Regions from separate parts of the Variovorax raffinosi genome, predicted to be linked through region 1. Evidence: riboswitches for the same ligand, from Rfam matches in the RefSeq annotation. Region 1 holds a riboswitch; the other holds the start of a gene.
The links. Region 1 has a riboswitch for S-adenosylhomocysteine ahead of metH (methionine synthase). Riboswitches for the same ligand answer to the same signal wherever they lie in the genome.
Positions count from the first base shown of each region.

Region 1 (4,541 bases):
GACGTGCGCCACCGACTCCTTGCGCACCTCGCGCTGCTCGGGCGACAGCCAGGCCTGCTCGCTTTTCGCGAGGGCCGCGGCCCGCTGCTCGGGCGTCAGGGCGGCGTTGGCGAGCAGCTCCATCTTTTCCACCATGAAGCTGTCCTGCCGGATCTGCTCGCCGAACAGGCCTTCGATTTCCTCGGGCGCGAAGTACTGCCGGCGCAGCGCCTCGCGCGCCTGCAGGCTGCGGCGCAGGTTGGCGGGGTCGCCGGGCGTGGGCGGCTGCATCGCCTGCAAGGCTTCCTGCAGGTCGATGTAGCGCTCCAGCAGGCCCAGCGCGCGCACGCGCCAGTCTTCGCGCAGGTACTTGGCGAGTAGGGCGGGCGCCCTGGCCATCAGGGCGGCCTTGCTGTCGGCCTGTGCTTCGGTGAGCACCTTGTCGAAGACGGAGAGCAGGTCGCTGGTCAGCAGCGCGTCGGGGGCGGCGGGTGCCTGCACCGGGCGAGCCTCGGGGCTCGGCGCGGCTGCGGCGGCGAGCACGTCACGACCGGGCGCCTGCGGCGCGTCGATCGCTTCAGGACCGGCGGCGAACCAGCCGCCGCCGACCGCGATCAGCAGCGCCCCGCCGACGGCCCAGAAAGCCCACTGCCTGCGCATGCCCGCGCCCTCAGAGGCCCGCGCTTTTCAGCCGCGCGGCCTGGTCCTTGAAGATGTCCGGCGGCTTCTTCTCGTAGTACGGAAACTGGCTGCCGTGGGTGTTGCCTAGCACCTGGTTGACTTCGTCCAGGTGGTTCTGGCGGTAGTCGCCCAGGTGCGTGCCCAAGCGGGTGGTGCAGGCCGCGAGCAGACCGTCGTTGGCTTCGCCGAAGAAGAAGAGGGTGCCCAGCGCCGAGAGGGCCGCATCGCTCGGGTCGAACAGGCTCAAGCCGGTCGAGACGCCCGACCACGAGTAGTAGCGCACGCCGTTGACCACGGCCGCGCCGCTCTTGACGTCGCATGAGGAGCCCGCGACCGGGCGCCCCTGCGGGAATTTCTTGTCGAAGGCCGCGCCGCCCGCGGTGGTCAGCGAGGCGAGGGCGTTCAGGGGCACTTCGGGCAACTGGCTCGGGTCCTTGCCCGACAGGAAGCCGATCACGTTCGTCAGCAGTCCGATGGCGGTCACGGCCACGCCTTGGGCGATGCTTCCATCGGGCAGCGTGGCCAGCAGGTCCGCCACCTTCGAGCCGCCGTTCGCACCGCCCACCGAGGTGACCGAGGCGATCATGTCCGGAGCCACCGCCGCAACGTAGCGCACCGTGGGCGCGCCCTGCGAATGGCCGATCAGGTTGAACTTGAGCGTGGGGTTCTTCTCCAGCACGCGGATGGTCTTGAGCTCCTGCAGCAACTGCTCGCCGCGAATCTCCGAGGTGTTGGTGCCCGACACCTGGGCCACGTAGACCTTGGCGCCCGCGCCGGCCAGCTTGCCGGGAATGCCGTAGAAGTAGTCGACGCCCAGCAGGTTGTCGAAGCCCAGCAGGCCATGGACCAGCACGATCGGGTACCTGGTCCTGGCCTCGTCGGATGTCGCCCGGGCCTGCACCAGCGTCGAGCTGCCGCTGGCGGCGGCATGGGCGTTGTGCGCCAGGGCTCCCGCGACCATGAGGCCGCAGCAAAGCGCCACGGCGCGCATCGGATGGGCTGCTGCATGCTGCAGCCGGGCATTCCACTTCTTGGCCATTCGGCGCTCTCCCTTACGTTGGTTGAAAAACACGAACGTTCGTTCGGAAACGGTGGCCGCATTCTGTGGATCGACGCCGAAATGGAAACTGGGGTTTTCCCCGGGGCTGGCCGAATCGACCTAAAATACGCGACTTCCCAAGGAGCGTTGCAGCGGCTTGCCACAGAGGCAAACCGTCAGGCTTGGGGCGACAACGACGCTCGCCTGTTTGACTTTTCCGCAGGTGAGGCCATGTCCCAGATTCCCGCTCCCTCTTCCGCTTTTGTTCCCCCTCCCATGAAGCTGTCCGGTCTCGAACCGGTCGCCATCGGCGCGGGCACGCTGTTCGTCAACATCGGCGAGCGCACCAACGTCACCGGCTCCAAGGCCTTCGCGCGGATGATCCTGAACGGCCAGTTCGAAGAGGCCCTGGCCGTCGCGCGCCAGCAGGTCGAGAACGGCGCCCAGGTCATCGACATCAACATGGACGAGGCCATGCTCGACAGCAAGGTCGCCATGGTCCGCTTCCTGAACCTCATTGCCAGCGAGCCCGACATCGCGCGCGTGCCGGTGATGGTCGACAGCTCCAAGTGGGACGTGATCGAGGCCGGCCTGCGCTGCATCCAGGGCAAGGGCATCGTCAACTCCATCTCCATGAAGGAGGGCGTGGACAAGTTCAAGCACGAGGCGAAGCTGGTGCGCCGCTACGGCGCCGCCGCCGTGGTCATGGCCTTCGACGAGAAGGGCCAGGCCGACACCTACGCGCGCAAGATCGAGATCTGCGAGCGGGCCTACCGCATCCTGGTCGACGAGGTGGGCTTCCCGCCCGAAGACATCATCTTCGACCCGAACATCTTCGCCATTGCCACCGGCATCGAGGAGCACGACAACTACGCGGTCGACTTCATCGAAGCCGTGCGCTGGATCAAGCAGAACCTGCCGGGCGCCAAGGTGTCGGGCGGCGTGTCGAACGTGAGCTTCAGCTTCCGCGGCAACGACCCGATGCGCGAAGCCATCCACACCGTGTTCCTGTACCACGCGATCCAGGCGGGCATGGACATGGGCATCGTCAACGCCGGCATGGTCGGCGTGTACGACGACCTGGAGCCGATCCTGCGCGAGCGCGTGGAAGACGTGGTGCTCAACCGCCGCCCCGATGCCGGCGAGCGCCTTGTCGAGATCGCCGAGACCGCCAAGAGCGGCGCCAAGGACGAGAGCAAGCGCCTCGAATGGCGCGGCACGCCCGAGGCCCCGGTGCACGTCAACCAGCGGCTGTCGCACGCCATGGTGCACGGCATCACCGACTTCATCGTCGAGGACACCGAAGAGGCCTACCAGCAGATCCTGGCCAAGGGCGGCCGTCCGCTGCACGTGATCGAAGGCCCGCTCATGGATGGCATGAACATCGTGGGCGACCTGTTCGGCGCCGGCAAGATGTTCCTGCCGCAGGTGGTGAAGTCGGCGCGCGTGATGAAGTCTGCCGTGGCCCACCTGCTGCCCTACATCGAGGAAGAAAAGCTGCGCGACGAGGCCGCTGGCCGCGACGTGCGCACCAAGGGCAAGATCATCATCGCCACCGTGAAGGGCGACGTGCATGACATTGGAAAGAACATCGTGACCGTCGTGCTCCAGTGCAACAACTTCGAAGTGGTGAACATGGGCGTGATGGTCCCGTGCCACGAAATCCTGGCGCGTGCCAAGGTCGAGGGCGCGGACATCGTGGGCCTGTCGGGCCTGATCACGCCGAGCCTCGAAGAAATGCAGTACGTGGCCGGCGAGATGCAGCGCGACGACCATTTCCGCATCAAGAAGATCCCGCTGATGATCGGCGGCGCCACCACCAGCCGCGTGCACACCGCCGTGAAGATCGCGCCGCACTACGAAGGCCCCGTGGTCTACGTGCCCGACGCCTCGCGCAGCGTGAGCGTGGCGCAGTCGCTGCTGAGCGACCAGGCCACCGCGTACATCGACGAGATCAACGCCGACTACGAGAAGGTGCGCACCCAGCACGCCAACAAGAAGCAGGTGCCGATGTGGCCGCTGGCCAAGGTGCGCGCCAACAAGACGCCCATTGACTGGTCGAACTACACGCCGCCGGTGCCCAAGTTCATCGGCCGCCGCGTCTTCAAGAACTTCGACCTCACCGAGCTGGCCAAGTACATCGACTGGGGCCCGTTCTTCCAGACCTGGGACCTGGCCGGCCCGTTCCCCGCCATCCTGAAGGACGAAGTCGTCGGCACCGAGGCCGTGCGCGTGTACGCCGACGGCCAGCGCATGCTCAAGCGGCTGATCGAAGGCCGCTGGCTCAGCGCCAGCGGCATCGTCGGCTTCTGGCCCGCCAACACGGTGAACGACGACGACATCGAGCTGTACACCGACGAGACGCGCAGCGAAGTTGCGCTCACCTGGTACGGCATGCGCCAGCAGACCGAAAAGCAGGTCATCGACGGCGTCATGCGCCCCAGCCGCTGCCTGTCCGACTTCGTCGCACCGAAGGACAGCGGCCTGAAGGACTACGTGGGCGTGTTCGCCGTCACCGCCGGCCTGGGCGTCGAGAAGAAAGAGAAGTACTTCATCGACGACCTGGACGACTACTCGGCCATCATGCTCAAGGCCCTGGCCGACCGGCTGGCCGAGGCCTTCGCCGAGGCACTGCACCATCGCGCGCGCACCGACTTCTGGGGCTACGCGCCCGAAGAAGGCCTGAGCAACGAGGACATGATCGGCGAGAAATACCGCGGCATCCGTCCCGCGCCCGGCTATCCGGCCTGCCCCGACCACAGCGTGAAGCGCCCGATGTTCGACCTTCTGGCGTGCGCGGACATTGGCATGACCCTGACGGAAAGCCTCGCTATGATGCCCG
Region 1 is NZ_JBPJZR010000022.1:34,974-39,514, forward strand. It holds gene ACSFB7_RS36480 (lipase secretion chaperone) at 1-639, opposite strand, end outside; gene ACSFB7_RS36485 (esterase/lipase family protein) at 650-1,699, opposite strand; S-adenosyl-L-homocysteine riboswitch at 1,833-1,908, shown strand; gene metH (methionine synthase) at 1,976-4,541, shown strand, end outside.

Region 2 (4,541 bases), on a different contig from region 1:
CGGCCGAGAGATACACGTTGTCGCCGCCGACGCGTGCGATGCCGAAGTTGCCGTTGTCCGACGGATTGGTCACGTTCACGATGTGCCAGGTGTCGACGGTCGGCCCGGCGGACACGGTGTACGTCCGCACCGAGGCTGTGGGGCAGTTGTCGATGCGGTACACCCCGTTGTCGTTGCACAGGTAGAGCGTGGTGCCGCCGTTGGCGACCTGGATCTGGGTGATCGACGAATCCCCGGTGGTGGCCGTCAGGTTGATGCCCAGGCGGTTGTAGACACCGTCGAGCTCGGCCTGTGCCTTGACCAGCGCACGCGAGGCGACGAACGGACGCACCGCGTAGCTGGCCGGCGTGACCTGCGCCACCGCGAACGGGAATGCGCCGACCACCGTGTCCGTCGTCAGCCTGAAGCGCGCCGTGTTCACCGGGCTTGTGATGCGGCTGCTGTCGAAGACGAAGCTGCCCGCCTCGGCGCTGTCAGCCGTGAAGCTGCCGGATGCAGTGGTGCCGGTGTCGTCGGTCATCTCGTAGCGCAGGCTGTCCATGTTCAGCGCCAGCGTCTGCCGCGAGCCGTTGGCGGCGTAGACCTTGTAGCGGCCGTTGCGCGCATCGGGGGCCGTGCCGGTGTCGATCAGGTTGATCTGCACGTAACCCTGCGTGTTCGGATTGCGCGTGCCGACCACCACCGACAGCAAGCCGTTCTGCATCGCGTAGTACTTGCGCGTTCCGCTGCCGTTGACCAGGCGGATGCCTTCGGGCTGCGACGAGAAGGTGCCGCCCACCGGAAGCGTCAGGATGCCGTAGCTGCCATCCGGGTTGGTGGCCGTTCGCACCGAGTTCGCGGTGTCGACGAGGTTGCTGCCCCAACTGCCCTCGGTCGATGCGCCCAGGCCGCGCGTGGTGGGCCAGTTGGGCGACTCGGGCAGGGCGATCCGCATGAACTGCACCGCCGGCGTGGTGCTCAGGCCCGCGCTCAGATAGACGTTCTGGCCCCCGATGCGCGCCATGCGGAAGTTCGCGGTTTCGTTCGCGTTGGCGGTGTTCGTCGCGACCCATGCGTCGTCGGTTCCAGCCGCGACCGTGTAGGTTCGCTTCGAGGCGGCGGGGCAGAGGTCGATCTTGTAGATCACGTTGTCGAAGCAGAACTCCAGCAGCGTGCCGCTGCCCGAAATGCGCATGGCGAGCATCTGCGAATCCGGGCCACCGGGACTGCGCGTGATGCCGAAGCGGTTGTAGGTGCCGTCCAGTTGCGATGCGGTGGTCACGAAGTCGCGTGCGGCCGCGAAGGGCTGTACGGCGTACGTGGCGGGGCTCGAATACGCCGTCTGGAACGGGAACGCACCGACGATGGCATCGGCCGTGACACGGAAGCGCGCCGTGTTCGCCGTAGTGGTGACGCGGCCGCTGGCAAAGACGTAGGTGCCCGGTTCGGTGAAGTCCTCGCTGAAGGAGCCGGATTCCGCCGCGCCGAGGTTGTCGGTCATCGTGTAGCTGCCAGCGTCGAAGTCGACCGACAGCGTCTGCTGCGTGCCGTTGGCCGCGTAGACGCGGTAGGTGCCGCTGCGCGCGTCGGTGTTGTCCTGTGCCTTGGCCATCGCAGGGGCCATCGCGACCTCCGCTTGCGGCTGGGCATTGCCAGCGGCAAGCGGGAGCCCGCCGCCCGGTGCACCGCCACCACCACCTCCGCAGGCCGCCAGCAAGGCGACCAGTCCGCAACCCGCGAGATATCTCGTCACTCTCATGTGGATCCCTCTTCTTTTCAGATGGGCTAGGCAGCGAGCCGGCTGGCTCCTGAACCGAACCCCGGGGAAATCGTAAAAAGAGGTGTCTGTAACGCCGAGGCTGACAAATGCCAGCCCAAACCCCCCGGCTTGGCTCGGCCTTGCGCCCCGTCTACAATCCGCCGTTCCGAGGAGCGTTGCAGCGCCATCAGGCGTGAGGCTCGGACCACATCGCAACCACGCTCACCCGCTGTTCTCGCGGTGAGTTTTTTCCCCGTACGCAGTGGCATCTTTCAAACCAGTTTTGGAGTTCTCATGAGCGCTGTTCTCAAGCCGACCCCCGTTTCGACCGTCAACCAGGCGATCGCCGACCTTTCCCTTGCCGCCTGGGGCCGCAAGGAAATCCGCATTGCGGAAACCGAAATGCCCGGCCTGATGGCCATCCGTGAAGAGTTCTCCAAGGGCCAGGCGCTCAAGGGCGCGCGCATCACGGGCTCGCTGCACATGACCATTCAAACGGCCGTGCTGATCGAGACGCTGCAAGCCCTGGGCGCCGAAGTGCGCTGGGCTTCGTGCAACATCTTCTCGACGCAGGACCACGCCGCCGCCGCCATCGCTGCCGCAGGCACGCCGGTGTTCGCCATCAAGGGCGAGTCGCTGACGGACTACTGGGAATACACGCACGCCATCTTCGACTTCGGCCCCAAGGGTTCGAAGGGTGAAGGCCCGAACATGATCCTGGACGACGGCGGCGACGCCACGCTCTTGATGCATCTGGGCCAACGCGCCGAGAAGGACCTGGGCGTGCTGGCCAACCCGACCAGCGAAGAAGAGCGCATCCTGTACGCCGCGATCAAGGCCAAGCTGGCTGTCGATTCGACCTGGTACACCCGCAAGTCCGCCGAAATCATCGGTGTGACCGAAGAAACCACCACGGGCGTGCACCGCCTGAACGAGATGAGCGCCAAGGGCACGCTGCTGTTCCGCGCCATCAACGTGAACGACTCGGTCACCAAGAGCAAGTTCGACAACCTGTACGGCTGCCGTGAATCGCTGGTGGACGGCATCAAGCGCGCAACCGACGTGATGATCGCCGGCAAGGTCGCTTGCGTGGCCGGCTACGGCGACGTGGGCAAGGGCTCGGCACAGGCACTGCGCGCACTGTCGGCGCAAGTGTGGGTGACCGAGATCGACCCGATCAACGCCCTGCAGGCCGCGATGGAAGGCTACAAGGTCGTGACCATGGAATATGCCGCCGACAAGGCCGACATCTTCGTGACGACCACCGGCAACAAGGACGTCATCACGCACGACACGATGGCCAAGATGAAGGACCAGGCCATCGTCTGCAACATCGGCCACTTCGACAACGAGATCGACGTCGCTTCGATCGAGAAGTACGAGTGGGAAGAAATCAAGCCGCAGGTCGACCACATCACCTTCCCGGACGGCAAGAAGATCATCCTGCTGGCCAAGGGCCGCCTGGTGAACCTGGGCTGCGGCACGGGCCACCCGAGCTTCGTGATGTCGTCGTCGTTCGCGAACCAGACCATCGCCCAGATCGAGCTGTTCACCAAGCCCGACGCCTACCAGGTCGGCAAGGTCTACGTGCTGCCCAAGCACCTGGACGAGAAGGTCGCACGCCTGCACCTGAAGAAGGTCGGCGCCATGCTGACCGAACTGACGGACTCGCAAGCAGCCTACATCGGCGTGAGCAAGAACGGCCCGTACAAGCCGGACACGTACCGCTACTGATCGGGCACATGCGCGCTGATCAACTGTTGGTGGAGCGCGGCCTTGCCGCGTCGCGTTCGCAGGCCGTGCGGCTGATTGCCGGCGGCATGCGCTGGCGCGACGCGGGCACGAGCGACGCGTGGCGCTCGGTCGTCAAGAACAAGGACGACGTGCCCGAGTCCGCCGAGCTGGAACTGGTCGATGCGGCCGAGGCGCGCTATGTGTCGCGCGGCGGCCTCAAGCTCGAAGGGGCACTGCAGGTCAGCGGGATCGATCCCGCCGGCAAGCTGTGCTTCGACGTGGGCCAGTCGACCGGCGGCTTCACCGATTGCCTGCTGCAGCGCGGCGCGACGAAGGTCGTGGGGGTCGATGTCGGCCACGGGCAACTGCATGCGAAGTTGCGCGAGGACGAGCGCGTGGTCGCCATCGAAGGTGTCAATGCGCGGGCCCTCTCGCCGGACGATCTGGAAGAAGAGGGCGAGTCGCGTTTCGACCTGATCGTTGGCGACCTGTCGTTCATCTCGCTCACGCTGGTGCTGCCGGCTGTCGTCGAGTTTTTGGCCGATGACGGCCGCCTGCTCCTGCTGGTCAAGCCGCAGTTCGAACTGCAGCCCGGACAGGTCGGCAAAGGCGGTATCGTGCGCGACGAGTCGATGTATGCGGTGGTCGAAAAGCGCCTGCGCGACGCCTGCGAGGCGCTCGATCTGCGCGTGCTGCAGTGGTTCGACAGCCCGATCGCTGGCGGCGACGGCAACCGCGAATTTTTCATTCATGCCGTTCGCGCGGACGCAGCGAACGGTTCTTAAGGGGACGCAGGTGCGCCTTCCGCTGAGCTTCGAATTCTTTCCGACCAAGACGCCTGAAGGCGCGGTCAAGCTGCGCGCCGTGCGTCAGCAGCTGTATGTGCGCAAGCCTCAGTTCTGCTCGGTCACGTATGGCGCGGGCGGCTCCACGCACCACGGCACTTTCGGTGCGGTGCAGGAAATATTGTCCGAAGGCGTTGATGCAGCGAGCCATTTCTCGTGCATCGGCGCCACGCGCGCCACGGTGCGCGAGCAGCTCGCCGAGCTGAAGGCCATGGGTGTCAAGC
Region 2 is NZ_JBPJZR010000007.1:289,783-294,323, reverse strand. It holds gene ACSFB7_RS21995 (hypothetical protein) at 1-1,738, opposite strand, end outside; S-adenosyl-L-homocysteine riboswitch at 1,901-1,969, shown strand; gene ahcY (adenosylhomocysteinase) at 2,033-3,472, shown strand; gene ACSFB7_RS21985 (TlyA family RNA methyltransferase) at 3,481-4,257, shown strand; gene metF (methylenetetrahydrofolate reductase [NAD(P)H]) at 4,268-4,541, shown strand, end outside.
Region 2: linked by a shared signal. The riboswitch ahead of ahcY (adenosylhomocysteinase) and the one ahead of metH (methionine synthase) in region 1 are both predicted to bind S-adenosylhomocysteine.